4 regions of the Pseudomonas sp. IAC-BECa141 genome follow, and region 1 is predicted to be linked to each of the others. Evidence: predicted binding sites of a transcription regulator. Region 1 holds the regulator's gene; each other region holds the start of a gene.
The links. The regulator FliA, encoded in region 1, starts transcription of late flagellar genes. The targets are predictions, from matches to a motif close to CTAAAGTTTNNNNNNNNNNNGCCGNTAA.

Region 1 (4,450 bases):
GGTTCTAACCGCCGCTTATCACAGTTACAAGCGTTGCGGGCTGGCCGGGTGCATCCTGACTAAACTGGATGAGACGGCAAGCCTTGGCGAAGTGTTGAGCCTGGCGATCAGTCACGAACTGCCGGTTGCCTACCTGACCGATGGGCCGCGTATTCCGGATGATCTGCATCTGCCGCGCCGTCATCAACTGGTCAGCCGCGCCGTCAGTGTGCAAATGCAGGAAGAACCCAGCGAAGAAGCCATGGCTGACATGTTCGCTGATATCTACCACAGCCCGACCAAGCAGGTTGGCTGAGGTAATGAACCGTTTTTGTACCTACATCGATGGTCTGCCATGCATTGTTCCGGTTGTGAACGCGCAGCCAGTAATGTGGCCTCCGTCTATGCAAGACAAGGTAAAGAAATAACATGGGCAGCATGCATCCCGTACAGGTGATCGCGGTGACCGGCGGCAAAGGTGGCGTCGGCAAGACTAATGTGTCAGTGAACTTGTCCCTGGCCCTGGCAGAGCTTGGCCGTCGGGTCATGCTGCTGGACGCCGACCTGGGGCTGGCGAACGTCGACGTTCTGCTGGGCCTCACCCCCAAACGTACCCTGGCCGATGTGATCGAAGGCCGCTGCGAGCTGCGCGACGTGCTGTTGCAGGGCCCCGGCGGGATCCGCATCGTGCCGGCCGCTTCCGGCACCCAGAGCATGGTTCACTTGAGCCCGGCCCAGCATGCCGGCCTGATCCAGGCCTTCAGCGACATCGGCGACAACCTCGACGTGCTGGTGATCGACACCGCTGCAGGTATTGGTGACTCGGTAGTCAGTTTCGTTCGCGCAGCGCAGGAAGTGTTGCTGGTGGTCTGCGACGAGCCGACCTCGATCACCGACGCCTACGCGCTGATCAAGCTGCTGAACCGCGATTACGGCATGAACCGCTTCCGCGTCCTGGCCAACATGGCCCAGAGCCCGCAGGAAGGTCGCAATCTGTTCGCCAAGTTGACCAAGGTCACGGATCGCTTCCTCGACGTCGCCCTACAATACGTCGGCGCGGTGCCCTACGACGAAAGCGTGCGCAAAGCGGTGCAGAAGCAGCGTGCGGTCTATGAAGCCTTCCCGCGTTCCAAGTGCGCACTGGCGTTCAAGGCGATCGCACAGAAGGTCGACACCTGGCCGCTGCCCGCCAATCCGCGCGGCCACCTCGAATTTTTCGTCGAGCGCCTCGTGCAGCAAACGGCAGGACCTGTGCTATGACCGCCAGCGGTATGAACCTTTACAAAAAGTCGGCGCGTGATGCGCAGTACGAGCTGATCGAGCGTTACGCGCCGCTGGTCAAGCGCATCGCCTACCACTTGCTGGCGCGATTGCCGGCCAGTGTGCAGGTCGAAGACCTGATCCAGGCCGGGATGATCGGCCTGCTTGAAGTCTCGACCAAATACGACGCGAGCAAGGGCGCCAGTTTTGAAACGTACGCGGGCATCCGGATCCGCGGTGCGATGCTCGATGAAGTCCGTAAGGGGGACTGGGCACCGCGCTCGGTTCACCGCAATACGCGCATGGTCAGCGACGCGATTCGAGCAATTGAAGCTAAAACCGGCCGTGACGCTAAAGATCACGAAGTTGCGGCCGAACTCCAATTGAGTCTCGACGATTACTACGGGATTTTGAACGACACCCTGGGCAGCCGGCTGTTCAGTTTCGACGACCTGTTGCAGGACGGCGAACACGAAGGGCTGCACGAGGATGGCGCCAGTGCTCATCTGGAGCCGTCGCGCGATCTGGAGGACGAACGTTTCCAGGCCGCGCTGGCGGACGCGATTGCCAATTTGCCGGAGCGTGAGCGACTGGTGTTGGCGCTGTACTACGACGAAGAGCTGAACCTCAAGGAGATCGGTGAAGTCCTTGGCGTCAGTGAATCGCGGGTCAGCCAGTTACACAGCCAGTGCGCGGCCCGCTTGCGGGGGCGTTTGGGGGAGTGGCGAGCGCGCTGAAGGCAGTGTGGGGACACTGCGAACGAGGCTGGTGCGGTGGTGAACGGCACCGGTCTCGATCTGTTGTGCTCCAGACAGTCATCGAGTGTTTTGCCGGATTGATTGAAATGGCGCGTCCAGGTGCTGGGCGCGTTTAAGACTGCTTGGAGGTCGAATTGAACAAAGACATGAAAATCCTCATCGTTGATGACTTCTCAACGATGCGGCGGATCATCAAGAACCTGTTGCGTGATCTGGGGTTCACCAACACCGTTGAAGCCGACGATGGCACCACCGCCATTCCGGTGCTCAACAGCGGCAGCATCGACTTTCTGGTGACCGACTGGAACATGCCCGGCATGACCGGTATCGACCTGCTGCGCCACGTGCGCGCCGATGAAAAACTCAAGCACCTGCCGGTGCTGATGGTGACCGCTGAAGCCAAGCGCGAGCAGATCATCGAAGCGGCCCAGGCCGGCGTGAACGGCTATGTGGTCAAACCTTTCACGGCCCAGGCGTTGAAAGAAAAAATCGAGAAGATTTTCGAACGCATCGGCTGATGAACGCGCGGGGGAGCTATGGAGCATAAAGAATCTTCACAGGGCGACTTCGAGTCGACCCTGAAAAAACACGCGGTCGAACTGGTCGAAAGCCTTGAAAAGGGCAGGTTCGGCGACGCGGTGCAACTGATCCATGAGCTCAATCAGACCCGTGACCGTGGCCTGTACCAGGAAGTGGGCAAGCTCACGCGTGAACTGCACAGTGCGATCGTCAATTTCCAGATCGATCCGCACATGCCACAGGCTGAGGAAGTGTCGCAAATCACCGACGCTACCGAGCGCCTGGGCTACGTGGTCAAACTGACCGAAGCTGCCGCCAACCGCACCATGGATCTGGTGGAGAGCGCGACCCCTGTGGTCAATGGCCTGGCTGACGAAGCCCAGGCCTTGAGCGCCGACTGGGGCCGCTTCATGCGCCGTGAGGTCGGGGCTGAAGAGTTCCGTGAACTGGCGCGCCGGGTCGACGGTTTTCTGGCACGCAGCAGCGCGGACAACCGCGCGGTGTCGAGCAATCTGAACGACATTCTGCTCGCCCAGGATTACCAGGACCTCACCGGTCAAGTGATCAAGCGTGTGACCCAATTGGTCACCGAAGTCGAAAGCAACCTGCTCAAGCTCGTGCTCATGGCCAGCCAGGTGGACCGCTTTGCGGGCATCGAACATGACCGTGCGGCGATGCTTGCTGAAAAAGATCCACAAAAACATCTCTCGCAGGGTGAAGGTCCGCAGATTCATGCCGATAAACGAGAAGACGTTGTGTCCGGTCAGGACGATGTGGACGATTTGCTATCCAGCCTTGGATTTTGAGTTTTTTTGGGTTTTTAGACCTGTAGGAGCACCCCATTAATGAGCTTCGGCGCCGATGAAGAGATCCTTCAGGATTTCCTGGTTGAGGCCGGCGAGATTCTTGAGCAACTGTCCGAACAACTGGTCGAGCTGGAAAGCCGCCCGGATGACGCAGATCTGCTCAACGCAATTTTTCGCGGTTTCCACACTGTAAAAGGGGGCGCCGGCTTCCTTCAGCTCAACGAGCTGGTGGAGTGCTGTCACATCGCCGAAAACGTGTTCGACATCCTGCGCAAGGGTGAGCGACGCGTCGATGCAGAACTGATGGACGTGGTGCTCGAAGCGCTGGACGCGGTGAACAGCATGTTCGGCGAAGTCCGTGATCGCAGCCCGATCACCGCCGCCACCCCGGAACTGCTGGCCGCTCTGGCGCGCCTGGCCGAGCCGCAATCGGCGGATGAAGCCCCGGCTTCGCCCGTTGCCGAGATGATCGAAGAGCTGGTCGTTGAAAACGAAACCGGCGACTCCGGCGACATCACCGATAACGAATTTGAACAGTTGCTGGACTCGCTGAGCGCCGTCAAGGCTGAAGCCGAGGCCCCGGCGGCTGCCGCCGCGCCTGCTTCCGACGAGGCGGCCAGCGATGAAATCACCGACGCCGAGTTCGAGTCGCTGCTCGACCAGTTGCATGGCAAGGGCCAGTTCGCGGCCGACGCCGTGGCCCCGGCGGCCGCTGCCCCGGCGGCTCCGGCGGCGGGCGACAGCTCGGACATCACCGACGACGAATTCGAAGCCTTGCTCGATCAGTTGCACGGCAAGGGCAACTTTGCCGTCGATGCGCTGGAGTCGGCGATTGCTTCGGTTCCTGCGACGACTGCTCCGGCAGCGGCTGCGGCCGGTAGCGATCTGATCACCGACCACGAGTTCGAAGCGCTGCTCGACGATCTGCATGGCAAAGGCAAGTTCACTGATGTCGCCACCGGCGCCGTCGTGACCGCCGGCAATGCTGCAGCTGTTGCAGCGCCTGCTGCCAAGGCCCCGGCCGCTGCGGCAAAACCCGCCGCGAAAGCGCCTGAGCCGAAAGCCGAACCGGCGAAACCGGCTGCCGCTGCGGCACCGGCTCCGGCCCGTGCACCGGCGACTCCGCCA
Region 2 (4,450 bases), 2.9 Mb from region 1:
GCCCCCGGCAAAACCTTCAGGCATAAAAAAACGGGAGCCCCTGAGGACTCCCGTTTCTTGTGTTGCCGATCTTGATCACTTCGCCTGGTAGATGATCCCCGGGCTGCACTGAACCATCTGGTAATGATCCGGCAGACCGTTCAGCGCTTCGGAAGCGCCAAGGAACAGATAACCGCCCGGCTTCAGCGTGCTGTGGATGCGCAACAGAATGTCTTTCTTCACCTCGGCGGAGAAGTAGATCAGCACGTTGCGGCAGAACACGATGTCGAACTTGCCCAGGCTTGCGTAGCTGTCCAGCAGGTTGAACGAGCGGAACTCCACCCGGTTCTTGATCGGCGCCTTGATCACCCAGCGTCCCGGCCCTTTCGGATCGAAGTAGCGCTGCAGACGATCGGCGGACAGACCGCGACCGATCGCCAGACTGTCGTACTCGCCGGTCTTGCAGTTGGTCAGCATGCTGCCGGACAGATCGGTGGCAACGATCTGCACGCCCATTTTCAACTGACCGATGTTGGCTCGTTCGAACTCGTCGATCGACATCGACAGCGAATAGGGTTCCTGACCCGACGAGCAGGCCGCCGACCAGATCCGCAGACGCTGGTTGGGAGCGGCCTTGATCGCCTCGGGCAGCACCTTGTTCTTCAAGACTTCAAACGGATAGGTGTCACGAAACCACAAGGTTTCGTTGGTCGTCATGGCATCGACCACCTGCTCGCGCAAACCGCTGCGCGGCTGGGTCTGGATGCGCTGTACCAGCTCACCCAGGGACTTGATGCCTTGCTGCTCCATCAGTTTGTTGAGACGGCTCGACACCAGGTACTGCTTGTTTTCACCGAGCAAAATGCCACAGGCTTTTTCCAGGAAGACCCGGAACTGTTCGAAATCCAAATTACCCGTAGACAAATGATGCCGCCTCTTAAATCGTGTTGAACGCCAGGGGCAAAAGGCCCTTAGCTGATATCTGCTGCTCTGATCCGGTCGACTACCCGGGATGCCAGGTCATCAGGACGGAACTTGGCCAGGAAGTCATCGGCACCGACTTTCTTGACCATCGCCTGATTGAACACTCCCGACAACGAAGTATGCAGGATGATATGAAGCTTTTGCATGCGAGGGTCGCTGCGAATCTCGGCCGTCAGGGTGTACCCGTCCATCTCCGGCATTTCAATGTCGGAGATCATCATCAGGAACTCTTCTTCCGGCTTCTTGCCCTCGTCGACCAGCTTGCGCAGGTAATCCAGCGCCTGCTTGCCGTCGTTCAACGCCACCACTTCGACGCCGACCGTCTGCAGGCAACGCGTCACCTGCTTGCGCGCCACCGACGAGTCATCGACCGTCAGCACCCGCAACGACAATGCCTTGCTCTGGGTCTCGACATCCACCACGCCGACCGAAATCGCTTCCGGCGTCGGCGCAACTTCCGCCAGCACCTTCTCGACGTCGATGATTTCGACTAACTGATTGTCGACCCGAGTCACAGCGGTCAGGTAATGATCACGTCCAGTGCCCTTGGGCGGCGGATGAATCTCTTCCCAGTTCATGTTCACGATGCGTTCCACCGAGCGCACCAGGAAACCCTGGGTCTTGGTGTTGTATTCCGTGATGATCACGAACGGACTGTTCTTGTCTTTCAAAGCTCCGGAGCCGGTCGCCATCGCCAGATCAAGGATCGGAATGGTCGCCCCCCGAATATTCGCCACCCCGCACACGACAGGACTGGACTTGGGCATCAGCGTCAGTTGCGGGCATTGCAGCACTTCCCGAACCTTGAACACGTTGATCCCGTAGAGCTGCTGACCGTCGAGACGGAACAACAACAGCTCCAGGCGATTCTGCCCCACCAGTTGCGTGCGCTGGTTCACCGAATCCATTACACCAGCCATGCCCAGACTCCTACCCCAACGCCAAGTGTTGTTGCGACGCACATTCATTGCTAAACGGCACGGCGCTTGCTTTTTAACTCGTATGAACGCTCAAACGACATTTTTCCGACGCCTGACATATCCCCTCCGCAGAGGGCTTTGCGCGATGTCCGCCGTATGCCTTTTTTTCGCTGGCAGCCCTGCCGGTGCTGATGCGGTTACCTTGCCTGACATGCTTATCGGCGTCACTCAGGGCTTTCTTGAATTCACCGTAGAAGACTATCTGGCTACCAGTCAAACGGAAGGTCGTTATGAAATCGAGGTCAAGCAGCTTGATCCACGCATGCGCATGCCTATGTGCGACAAGGAATTGACAGCGACGCTGGAGAGTCCGGCACGTCCTCTGGGCCGTGTCACGGTCAAAGTCCGCTGCGAAGGCGCCTCCCCCTGGACGGTGTTTGTGCCCGCTCAAGTCCGCCTGTTTCGCGAGATTGTCACCACCACGCGGCCACTCAAACGCGCCGGCATCATCGAACCTCAGGACGTGACCTTGCGCGAGCGCGACGTCAGTACGATCAATCAGGGTTTCCTGACGTCGGTGGATGAAGCCATCGGACAGAAATTGACCCGACCAACGGTAGCCGATCAAGTCATTACCCTGGTGCATCTGGAACAGGCGGAAGTGGTTCGCAAGGGCGATCAAGTGGTAATCACCGCCCGCAGCGGCACCTTGGCCGTCCGAATGCCGGGCGAAGCGCTGGCCAACGGCGGCCTGAAAGAACAGATTCGCGTGAAAAACCTCAACTCCCAACGGGTCATCAAGGCGCAGGTCGTCGCGCCCGGCCAGGTGGAAGTGGCCATGTGAGCGGCGATGCAAACGGTTGCATGAACGGATATTTGAAAAGCCCCTGAGTAACCAGGCAGAAAACTGGCGCTGACCAGAGCTGTTCCCTAAACTGTGCCGCAGCAGGATCTGCAACGGCGCATGCAAGCTCATTGCTAAATGAGCCTAAAGTTTTCCAGGGGATGGCCGAGAACATGGCAAGCGTCCAAATTCCCAGAGGTTTTTAACATGGTCATCGATTTCAGCCGTTTGAACAGCTCCTCGTCACTTACGGGCAGTACACGTACCAGCAACGCCAAGGAAACCGCCGAAACCGGCACCTCCGCGCCGCTGAATACCCCGGCCGAACAGGCCAGTACCGCAAAAAGCGGGGAATCGGTACACCTCAGCAATGAGGCTCAACAGTTGCAGAAGGTCACTGACAAGCTGCGCGATCAGCCTGCCGTCGATAAAGCCCGCGTGGCCGAGTTGAAAGCAGCGATTGCCGATGGCAGCTACAAGGTCGACAGCAACCGTGTAGCCAGCAAACTGCTTAATTTCGAAGCCCAGCGCTAGGCCTCGGTCAGCGCCAGGCTTTTGGACGCTTAAAACCCAAGGCCAGCCATGCACGACACTAATTTATTGCAACTGATCACCGACGACTTTGCTCCAGCTCAACAATTGCTGGAGTTACTGCAAACCGAGTCCCTCGCCTTGCACGGTCGCGACATGCCTCTGCTGGAAGAAATTCTGGCGCGCAAACAGGCATTGATCATTCTGCTCGAACAGCATGGCCGCAAGCGCAGCGAAATCCTCGCCAGTCTCAATCTGTCGCTCGACCGCGCCGGCCTGGAACAACTGGCCAGTCAGTCGAGCATCGGCGACCAGTTGCTCAGCCAGAGCGACGTCCTCACCGACCTGATTGCCCAGTGCCAGGCAGCCAACGCCAAGAACGGCCAGTCGATCATCATGCAGCAGGCCGCCACCGCCAATCAGCTGAAAATCCTCACCGGCGGCGAGCCTCCCGCGCTCTACGATGCCAGTGGCACCTTCTCCAAACTGCAGAAACCACGCGCGCTCAGCCAGGCGTGATGCTTTCTTCAATGCTTGCGCCCTATCAACGTGCGAAACATGCTGGCAAAATACTGGCCAGCCGTAGTCAAATTTTGTCTGGAGATTGATTTAACGTGTCCAACGTCCTCAGCGCGGATGATGCTCCGCAGCCCCCAAAGGTGCTCACCACACCTCTGGAAATCTCCAGCAACCTGCGCCAGCTGCAAGAGAGCCACGATCCGCTGATCATCACCTTCCACGAGCGCAGCCAGCGCTTCCAGAGTTACCTGATCAAGGTTGACCGGGAAACCGCCACGATTGCCCTGGACGAAATGATCCCGCGCGATGGCGAACGCTTCCTGCTCGCCGGCGAACCGTTCAAGGTCGAAGGTTTTCATGACGGCGTGCGCATTGCCTGGGAATGCGACGGCAAGCTGAACATCGAAGAATCCAGTGGCGACCGCTTCTACACCGGCGACCTGCCCACCGAAGTGGTTTACCACCAGCGCCGCAACGCCTTCCGCGCAGCCCTGAAGCTGACCGATCTGGTCAGCGTCGTGCTCGGTGGCGAAAAGCTCAAGTCACCGATCGACGGCAAGCTGCTGGATATCTCCGCCACTGGCTGCAAACTGCGTTTCGAAGGCGACATTACCGACCGCCTGCAACTGGGCCAGGTCTACGATCGGCTGATCGCCGCACCGCTGTTCGGCAA
Region 3 (4,450 bases), 2.7 Mb from region 1:
CAGCACCAGCGTGGTGGCAGCGCGCGAGGCACTGGCCTGCATTGACTCCAGCGCCAGGCTCGAGCCATTGCGCATGCCCTGCACCATCTGCTCGATTTCCTGGGTCGATTGCTGAGTGCGATAAGCCAGCGCCCGGACTTCGTCGGCGACCACCGCAAACCCCCGCCCGCTCTCCCCGGCCCGCGCTGCTTCGATGGCGGCGTTGAGCGCCAGCAGGTTGGTCTGTTCGGCGATCGCTCGGATCACGTCCAGCACTTTGCCGATGTTCTGAGACTGATTGGCCAGTGATTGCACCAGCTCGCCAGTGTGTTCGACTTCGCTGGCCAAGGCGTTGATGGCGCCAGCAGTTTCACTGACCCGCTCCTGACCCAACTGCGCCGATTCGCTGGACTGACGGGTGGCGTCGGAGGTCGACACCGCATTGCGGGCAACTTCCTCGACCGCCGTGGTCATCTCGTTGACGGCGGTGGCGGCCTGTTCGATTTCGTTGTTCTGCTGTTGCAACCCTTGCGTGCTGTCATGGGTGACCGCGCTCAGTTCGTCGGAAGCTGTCGCCAATTGCGTGGCCGAACCGCTGATGCCCTGCAGGGTTTCGCGCAGGTTCTGCTGCATGGTCGCCAACGCCTTGAGCAGACGGCTGACTTCATCGTTACCGTGGTTTTCGATCGGACGGGTCAGATCGCCTCTGGCGACGTGTTCAGCAGCGTCGACAGCGGAGCTCAGGGGGCGAACGATACTGCGGGTGAGCAACATGGCCAGGGCGACGGTGGCCAATGCCGCCAGAGCGATGAATAAGCTCACGATGGTGCGCGAGGTTTCGTAGTGGGCGGCAGAATTCTGGCTTTCGGCAGCGACCTGCCGGGTGAACAGGTCTGCCAGGTCATTAAGTTGTTTGCCAGAGCCGTCGACCACGGTTTTCATGTCGACCAGCAGCAACTTGGTCAGCTCATCGCGCTTGCCTTGCTCGGCCAGCGTGAACGACTGGGCGATTCCGGTGCGGTAGGCAGCGAAGGTTTTCTTGAACTGATCGTATAACTGCTGGCCTTCCGGAGTAGTCACCAGTCGGTCGTAAGCGGCGATTTTCTCGCTCAGTTCCTTGTCGCGGGTGTCCATCTGGCTGCGGTACGTGGCGATGTTGGCCGGATCCTGATCCAGCGCCATGCGCAGGGAAATGGTGCGAATGCGCAACATGATCTCGCGAATCTCGTCGCCACCACGAATGCTCGGCAGCCACTGCGTCTCCACTGCCACTTCGCTGTCGCGGATGCTCGACATCTGCCCCAGCGCAAACACCCCGAGCAACGCCACCAGCACCGCGATCAGGGCAAAGCCCAGGGCGGCACGGGGAGCAATATTCAACTGACGAAGCAACATGACGAACGCCCTTTTTCTTGTATTGGCCGGATTCAAGGGACGATCAATGGCAGCCCCCTTTTGTTAGCGGGCTATCGGCAAGTTGTACGATGACTTGAATGAAACATTTCCGGAGGCCAAAAAAAATCCCCGTATCTTTCGATACGAGGATTTTCAATATGGTCGGGGTAGGGGGATTCGAACTCCCGACATCCTGCTCCCAAAGCAGGCGCGCTACCGGACTGCGCTATACCCCGGTAAAAAAAAGGCGACCTTTCAAAGATCGCCTTCTTCGATCAGCGCTTTTGGCCTCTGATCTTAAGATTCGATCCCAGCGCAAACTGGTTTCAAAAATGGTGGGTCGTGTGGGATTCGAACCTACGACCAATTGGTTAAAAGCCAACTGCTCTACCAACTGAGCTAACGACCCAAAAATGGTCGGGGTAAGGGGATTCGAACTCCTGACATCCTGCTCCCAAAGCAGGCGCGCTACCGGACTGCGCTATACCCCGGTTTGAAATTGGCTCCGTGACCAGGACTCGAACCTGGGACCCAATGATTAACAGTCATTTGCTCTACCGACTGAGCTATCACGGAACTACATATTTCAATTTACAACGGTGAAACTTTCAGCTTCTCGACATCGTTTTCGCATCGCTGCGTTCGTGTGTCTGAGGCGCGCTATTCTACAACCTAGAACACCTCTGTCAACCCCCTAAATTGCTTTCAAGTTAATGATTTGCAACTTATTTCAGATTTCTGCCCAGTGAGCTGAAACCGTGTTGGTGACTGACTGCGGGGCGCACTTTACAAGCCTTTTCCTTTGAGTTCAACAGCCTGGCGAAAAAAAAGGCCTCGCAGTGCGAGGCCTTACTTACTTCACCACCGGCAGGTGTCAGTTGAACGTGATCTCGTCGTTCTCCACGACGCCGGTCGCGGTCTCCCCTGGCATGAAGCGTCCCGACAGAATCAACTGCGCCAACGGGTTCTCGATCCAGCGCTGGATCGCCCGCTTCAGCGGCCGTGCGCCATAGACCGGGTCGTAACCGACCGCAATCAGCTTGTCCATCGCTTCGGGGCTCAGCTCCAGCTTCAGCTCGCGCTCGGCCAGACGACTGCGCAGACGGCCCAGCTGGATCTCGGTAATGCCCGCGATCTGATCCCGCGCCAATGGCTCGAAGATCACCACTTCGTCGACCCGGTTGATGAACTCCGGACGGAAGTGGGTGGAAATCGCATCCATCACTGCTGCCCGTTGTGCTTCACGATCGCCGACCAGTTCCTGAATCTGCATCGAACCGAGGTTGGAGGTCATGACGATCACGGTATTGCGGAAATCCACCGTACGACCGTGACTGTCGGTCAGACGACCATCCTCCAGCACTTGCAGCAGGATGTTGAACACATCCGGGTGCGCCTTCTCGACTTCGTCCAGCAGGATCACCGAGTAAGGCTTGCGCCGTACCGCTTCGGTCAGGTAACCGCCCTCTTCATAACCGACGTAGCCCGGTGGTGCACCGATCAGCCGTGCCACGGAATGTTTCTCCATGAACTCGGACATATCGATCCGCACCATCGCCTCTTCAGTATCGAAGAGGAATTCGGCCAGCGCCTTGCACAGCTCGGTTTTACCGACACCGGTCGGGCCGAGGAACATGAACGAGCCGCTCGGGCGGTTCGGGTCGGACAACCCGGCACGGGAACGCCGCACCGCGTTGGCCACCGCAACCACCGCTTCGTCCTGGCCGATCACGCGTTGGTGCAACAGGCTTTCCATCTTCATCAGCTTGTCGCGCTCGCCTTCGAGCATTTTCGAAACGGGAATGCCGGTCCACTTCGAAACGACTTCGGCGATTTCCTCTTCGGTCACCTTGCTGCGCAGCAACTGGTTCTCGCTCTTGCCGTGCTGGTCGACCATCTGCAGGCTGCGTTCCAGATCCGGGATCACCCCGTACTGCAACTCCGCCATGCGGTTCAGGTCGCCTTTGCGGCGCGCGGCTTCCAGTTCCTGACGGGCCTGTTCGATCTTCTGCTGAATCTGTGCAGAACCTTGCACCTCGGCTTTTTCCGAGTTCCAGATTTCTTCCAGATCCGAGTACTCACGCTCGTGGCGATCGATTTCTTCCTGAAGTTTCTCCAGACGTTTCTTCGCCGCGTCGTCGCTTTCTTTCTTCAGGGCCTGGGATTCCACCTTCAGCTGAATCAGGCGCCGCTCCAGACGATCCAGCACTTCCGGCTTGGAGTCGATCTCCATGCGGATGCGGCTGGCCGCTTCGTCGATCAGGTCGATCGCCTTGTCCGGCAACTGCCGGTCCGTGATGTAGCGATGGCTGAGCCTGGCTGCAGCAATGATCGCACCGTCGGTGATCGCCACTTTATGGTGAACCTCGTAACGCTCCTTGAGGCCACGCAGGATCGCGATGGTGTCTTCTTCGCTCGGCTCGTCCACCAGCACTTTCTGGAAGCGTCGTTCGAGGGCTGCGTCCTTCTCTATATATTGGCGGTACTCGTTGAGCGTGGTCGCGCCGACGCAATGCAGCTCGCCACGGGCCAGGGCCGGTTTGAGCATATTGCCGGCATCCATCGAGCCTTCGCCCTTGCCGGCGCCGACCATGGTGTGCAGTTCGTCGATGAACAGAATGATCTGCCCTTCCTGCTTCGACAGCTCGTTGAGCAGCGCTTTCAGGCGTTCTTCAAACTCGCCGCGATACTTGGCACCGGCAATCAGCGCCCCCATATCCAGGGACAGCAGACGCTTGCCGCGCAGACCATCCGGCACTTCGCCGTTGATGATGCGCTGGGCCAGACCTTCGGCAATCGCGGTTTTACCCACGCCAGGTTCGCCAATCAGCACCGGGTTGTTCTTGGTGCGGCGTTGCAGAACCTGAATGGTGCGGCGGATCTCGTCGTCACGGCCGATCACCGGGTCAAGCTTGCCTTCCTCGGCGCGCTTGGTCAGGTCGACGGTGTACTTGTCCAGCGCCTGACGCGACTCTTCGTGGTTGGCGTCATTGACCGCTTCGCCACCGCGCAGGTTGTTGATTGCATTCTCCAGCGCTTTTTTGCTCACGCCCTGGCCGAGCAGCAACTTGCCGAG
Region 4 (4,450 bases), 1.2 Mb from region 1:
TGCCTTCGACCTGATCGGTGTCGACCGTGACCTTGTCCGGTTGCGGCTGAGACTTCACTTCAGGGTTGAGGGTGTTTTCCGGCGCCAGGGTCGGCGTGCCGCCCAGATCGATGATGTACGGCGTACCGCTCTCGGAAAAACCGACCGGGTCCTTGAAGTAACCGGCGATGGCGATCTTCTGCTCCGGGGTCGCGGTGGACAGCAGCCACAACACCAGGAAGAACGCCATCATCGCCGTCGCGAAGTCGGCGAAGGCAATCTTCCACGCCCCGCCGTGATGCCCGCCGGCAATGCGCTTGACGCGCTTGACGATTATTGGCTGGTTATTTTCCATGGCTTAACGACCGCGAACGGCTTGTTCCAGCTCGGCAAAGCTTGGACGGTGAGCCGGGTACAGAACCTTGCGACCGAATTCGACAGCCAGCGACGGCGGCATGCCGGAGGCCGAAGCCACCAGCGAGGCCTTGATGGCTTCATAGACGTTCAGCTCTTCCTTGGCATCGTGCGCCAGCGAGTGCGCCAGCGGGCCGAAGAAACCGTACGCCGCGAGAATACCGAAGAAGGTACCGACCAGTGCCGCACCTACGTGCAGACCGATGGACTTCTGATCGCCGTCACCCAGAGACGCCATGGTCACCACGATACCCAGTACCGCCGCGACGATACCGAAACCCGGCATGCCGTCGGCAATGCCGTTGACGGCGTGCGATGGGTGCTCCAGTTCTTCTTTCAGGCTGTAAAGCTCCATGTCGAACAGGCCTTCCAGCTCGTGGGGAGCCATGTTGCCGGAGGACATGATGCGCAGGTAATCGCAGATGAACGCGGTCATGCGTTCGTCTTTCAGTACCGCCGGGTACTTGGCAAAAATCGGGCTCGCGGCGGCGTCTTCGATGTCGCCTTCGATGGCCATCATGCCTTCACGGCGGCTCTTGTTGAGGATCTCGTAGATCAGGCCGAGCACTTCCAGATAGAACGTGTGGCTGAAACGCGAACTGAACATGCTCAGGGACTTCTTGAGCACGTGCATCGTCATGTAACCGGGGTTGGCCTGCAGGAATGCACCGAGTGCCGCACCGCCGATGATCATCACCTCGAAGGGCTGGATCAGGGCGGCAATCTTGCCGTGGGAGAGCACGTATCCGCCGAGCACGCTCGCGAATACGACGATGATGCCGATAATTTTAGCCATAGGTAGAAAGGTACTTGTTTAAGTCGGGTTCAAGGTCATATTCGGAAGTTAAAAAATCTCTTCTTCTACTTATCGGCAAAACTGCGCCAGACTATAGCCAGTTCAGGCGAAAAGCCAATTTAGCCCATGCCGGGCGCGTCTACAGTCAGTGAAGATCTCGTCCAGACATGGCTAATGAAACGAACGTCCCACACGTGAAACCGACCACACTCGATGGCTGGGTGAAGTTGCTCGACAGCGTTCGCCTGCCAGTACCGCAAGACGCCCATGACCGAGTCTGCCGGGCGATTCGAGATGACCGCCGCTCGCTGCGCGACATCGCCGACCTGATGCAGGACAGCCCGGCGCTGGCCCTGAGCATCATCCGCGAAGCCAACCGCCACACCCATGGCAACATGACCGCGCCGGCGGAAAACCTCGAAGTGGCGATCAATCGCCTCGGCCTTGGCCGCACCGAGGAACTGCTGGCGCGCCTGCCCGCCGAACCTGCCGCGCAAATTCCCCAGGCCCTGCGCCAGCTGCAGATGATCAGCCAGCACGCCACGCAACAGGCCAACGGCTTTTTTGCCAGCCGCCTGGCGCGACTTTGGCAGGACATTCATTGGGGCAGCCTGCTGTTTCTGTCGCCGCTGTGGCCGTTGGCGCTGACCTTTCCCAAATTGCTTGAAGAGTGGGAAGTGCGGGTTATCCACAAAGGCGAATCAGCGCGCGTCGTGGAAAAGCAGCTGTTCGGTGTGCGCCTGCTGAAAATCGGCGAAGCGCTGGTGGAAGCCTGGCGTCTGCCGATCTGGGTGCAGCAAGGCTATCGACTGCTGCTGAACGAGCAGCGCGAACTGGTCAAGGTCCTGCGCATTGCCCGCGACGTCGATCATCCGCTGCGCCAGCAAAACCGCCTCGATGACGATCCGACCCTGCGCCGCTGGCTCAATCAACCGGCCAACACCGTGTTGCTGGCCAACGGCCTGGCCCTCTCGGCGCAACAAGCCTGGGACAGTCCGCACAGCGAGCGCTGGCAATACCTGACCAGCCTCTACCTGCAAATCTCGATGGACGAGGTGCAACAGCAGCTGCACCAACAGGCTGCCGTCAGCGCTCGCCTTCATTCCATGCCGGACCTGTGGCACCCGGCGGTTTCGCTGTTGTGGCCGTGGGGAACCCGTCGGCTGCCCGCCGGAATGCTCCCGGCGGCGGCGCCGTCCGCTGAAGATCTGACCCAGTGGCGCCGGCAGTGCGCCGAACTGCTGGCCGTGCCAAGCCGTTTCACCAACGCCATGAGCCTGACCGTCGCCGCCCGTGACGCGCTGGTCGCCAGCGGCATGCGCCGGGTGATGATCCTGATGGCCGACCGCAGCCACGCCAATCTGCGCGTCCATCAAACCTCAGGGTTGCCGAAGGAAGCCGCTGCGCTCAATTTCGTCGTCAGCCAGAGTTCGGTGCTGCAACGCCTGCTCGCGCAGCAGGCGCAAGTGCGGATCACCCCAGACAACAACGCCCAGTTTTCCGCCCTGCTCCCACCTTCGCTGCGCACGCTGTTTCGTGGCGAACATCTGTTCCTGCGCTCGCTGGTGAACAACGGCCGGGTGATCATGATCGTGGTCGCCGACCAGGGTGGCGGGCCGTTCGCCGACATCACCGTACAAGCCTTCGGCAAAACCGCGCAGTGCATCGAGAAAGCCCTGCACAGTTTTAGCCAGCGCGGCCAATGACAGCTACAATCCATCCCCTTTGTGCTCTGGAGACCTCACATGTCTGATTTCTCTGGCCTGGCCCTGGTGATCGAGCCGAGCGACCTGCTGCCGCGCCTCGAATCCCGCGATCTGATTCTGGTGGATCTGACCAGTGCCGCCCGCTACGCCGAGGGACATATTCCCGGCGCACGTTTTGTCGATCCGAAACGCACTCAGCTGGGTCAGGCGCCGGCTCCGGGCCTGTTGCCGAGCAAAGAAAAACTCGAAGAACTGTTCGGCGAACTCGGCCATCGCAAGGACGCGGTCTACGTGGTCTATGACGACGAAGGCGGCGGCTGGGCCGGGCGTTTCATCTGGCTGCTCGACGTGATCGGTCACGACAAATACCACTATCTCGACGGCGGTCTGCCGGCGTGGCTGGCGGAAGGTTCGCCGATGTCGATCCAGATTCCTCCGGCGGCGGGCGGCCCGGTTGCCCTGACCCTGCACGAGGAACCGACCGCCACCCGCGAATACCTGCAAAGCCGTCTCGGCGCTGCCGACCTGGCGATCTGGGACGCCCGCGGGCCGCTGGAATACTCCGGCGAGAAAGTCCTCGCGGCCAAGGGTGGACACATCCCCGGCGCGGTCAATTTCGAATGGACGGCGGGCATGGATCAGGCGCGCCAGTTGCGCATCCGTACCGACATGCCGCAGATCCTGGAAAACCTCGGGATCACCAAGGACAAAGAAATCATCACTCACTGCCAGACCCACCACCGGTCCGGTTTCACTTATCTGGTGGCCAAGGCTCTCGGTTATCCGCGGGTCAAGGGCTACGCCGGTTCCTGGGGCGAATGGGGCAACCACCCCGATACCCCCGTCGAGCTTTAAGGATTTTTAAGGACAGTCATGAAAGAGCGTTTGTTTATCATCAGCCAGTACCTGCTGCCGCATCACCTGCTGTCGCGCCTGGCCGGCTGCGTCGCCGAGTGCCGTGTGCGCTGGTTCAAAAATGCCTTCACCACCTGGTTCGCCAAGCGTTATCAAGTGGACATGTCCCAGGCGCTGGTTGAAGACGTAACCGCTTACGAGCACTTCAACGCCTTCTTCACCCGTGCCCTGAAAGACGGCGCACGTCCGCTGGACCAGACCCCGGGCGCGATCCTCAGCCCGGCCGACGGCGCGATCAGCCAGCTCGGCCCGATCGAGCACGGCCGCATCTTCCAGGCCAAGGGCCACAGCTTCAGCGTGCTGGAGCTGCTGGGTGGCGATGCGGCGAATGCTGCGCCGTTCATGGGGGGTGAATTCGCGACTGTTTACCTGTCGCCGAAGGACTACCACCGCGTGCACATGCCGCTGGCCGGCACCCTGCGCGAAATGGTCTACATCCCGGGCCGGATCTTCTCGGTCAACCAGACCACCGCGGAAAACGTCCCTGAGCTGTTCGCCCGCAACGAACGCGTGGCGTGCATCTTCGACACCGAGCGCGGCCCGATGGCCGTGGTGCTGGTGGGCGCGATGATCGTGGCCTCGATCGAAACCGTGTGGGCCGGTCTGGTCACGCCACCGAAGCGCGAACTGAAAACCTTCC

Region 2: flgM (flagellar biosynthesis anti-sigma factor FlgM) is a predicted target of FliA. The motif match lies at 2,872-2,899, and genes of this name have one in related genera.
Region 3: I5961_RS24095 (methyl-accepting chemotaxis protein) is a predicted target of FliA. The motif match lies at 1,446-1,473, and genes of this name have one in related genera.
Region 4: motA (flagellar motor stator protein MotA) is a predicted target of FliA. The motif match lies at 1,259-1,286, and genes of this name have one in related genera.

What each region holds. Positions count from the first base shown of each region.
Region 1 is NZ_CP065410.1:1,748,634-1,753,083, forward strand. Features, by position in the region: gene flhF (flagellar biosynthesis protein FlhF) at 1-295, shown strand, start outside; gene fleN (flagellar synthesis regulator FleN) at 409-1,239, shown strand; gene fliA (RNA polymerase sigma factor FliA) at 1,236-1,976, shown strand; gene I5961_RS07920 (chemotaxis response regulator CheY) at 2,144-2,515, shown strand; gene I5961_RS07925 (protein phosphatase CheZ) at 2,534-3,322, shown strand; gene I5961_RS07930 (chemotaxis protein CheA) at 3,362-4,450, shown strand, end outside.
Region 2 is NZ_CP065410.1:4,606,179-4,610,628, forward strand. Features, by position in the region: gene cheR (protein-glutamate O-methyltransferase CheR) at 76-903, opposite strand; gene I5961_RS21085 (chemotaxis protein CheV) at 951-1,883, opposite strand; gene flgA (flagellar basal body P-ring formation chaperone FlgA) at 1,966-2,727, shown strand; gene flgM (flagellar biosynthesis anti-sigma factor FlgM) at 2,935-3,261, shown strand; gene I5961_RS21100 (flagella synthesis protein FlgN) at 3,310-3,777, shown strand; gene I5961_RS21105 (flagellar brake protein) at 3,873-4,450, shown strand, end outside.
Region 3 is NZ_CP065410.1:5,263,661-5,268,110, forward strand. Features, by position in the region: gene I5961_RS24095 (methyl-accepting chemotaxis protein) at 1-1,374, opposite strand, end outside; tRNA gene I5961_RS24100 (tRNA-Pro) at 1,534-1,610, opposite strand; tRNA gene I5961_RS24105 (tRNA-Lys) at 1,708-1,783, opposite strand; tRNA gene I5961_RS24110 (tRNA-Pro) at 1,789-1,865, opposite strand; tRNA gene I5961_RS24115 (tRNA-Asn) at 1,875-1,950, opposite strand; gene clpB (ATP-dependent chaperone ClpB) at 2,249-4,450, opposite strand, start outside.
Region 4 is NZ_CP065410.1:583,173-587,622, reverse strand. Features, by position in the region: gene motB (flagellar motor protein MotB) at 1-334, opposite strand, end outside; gene motA (flagellar motor stator protein MotA) at 338-1,189, opposite strand; gene I5961_RS02595 (HDOD domain-containing protein) at 1,357-2,895, shown strand; gene I5961_RS02590 (rhodanese-like domain-containing protein) at 2,935-3,750, shown strand; gene asd (archaetidylserine decarboxylase) at 3,769-4,450, shown strand, end outside.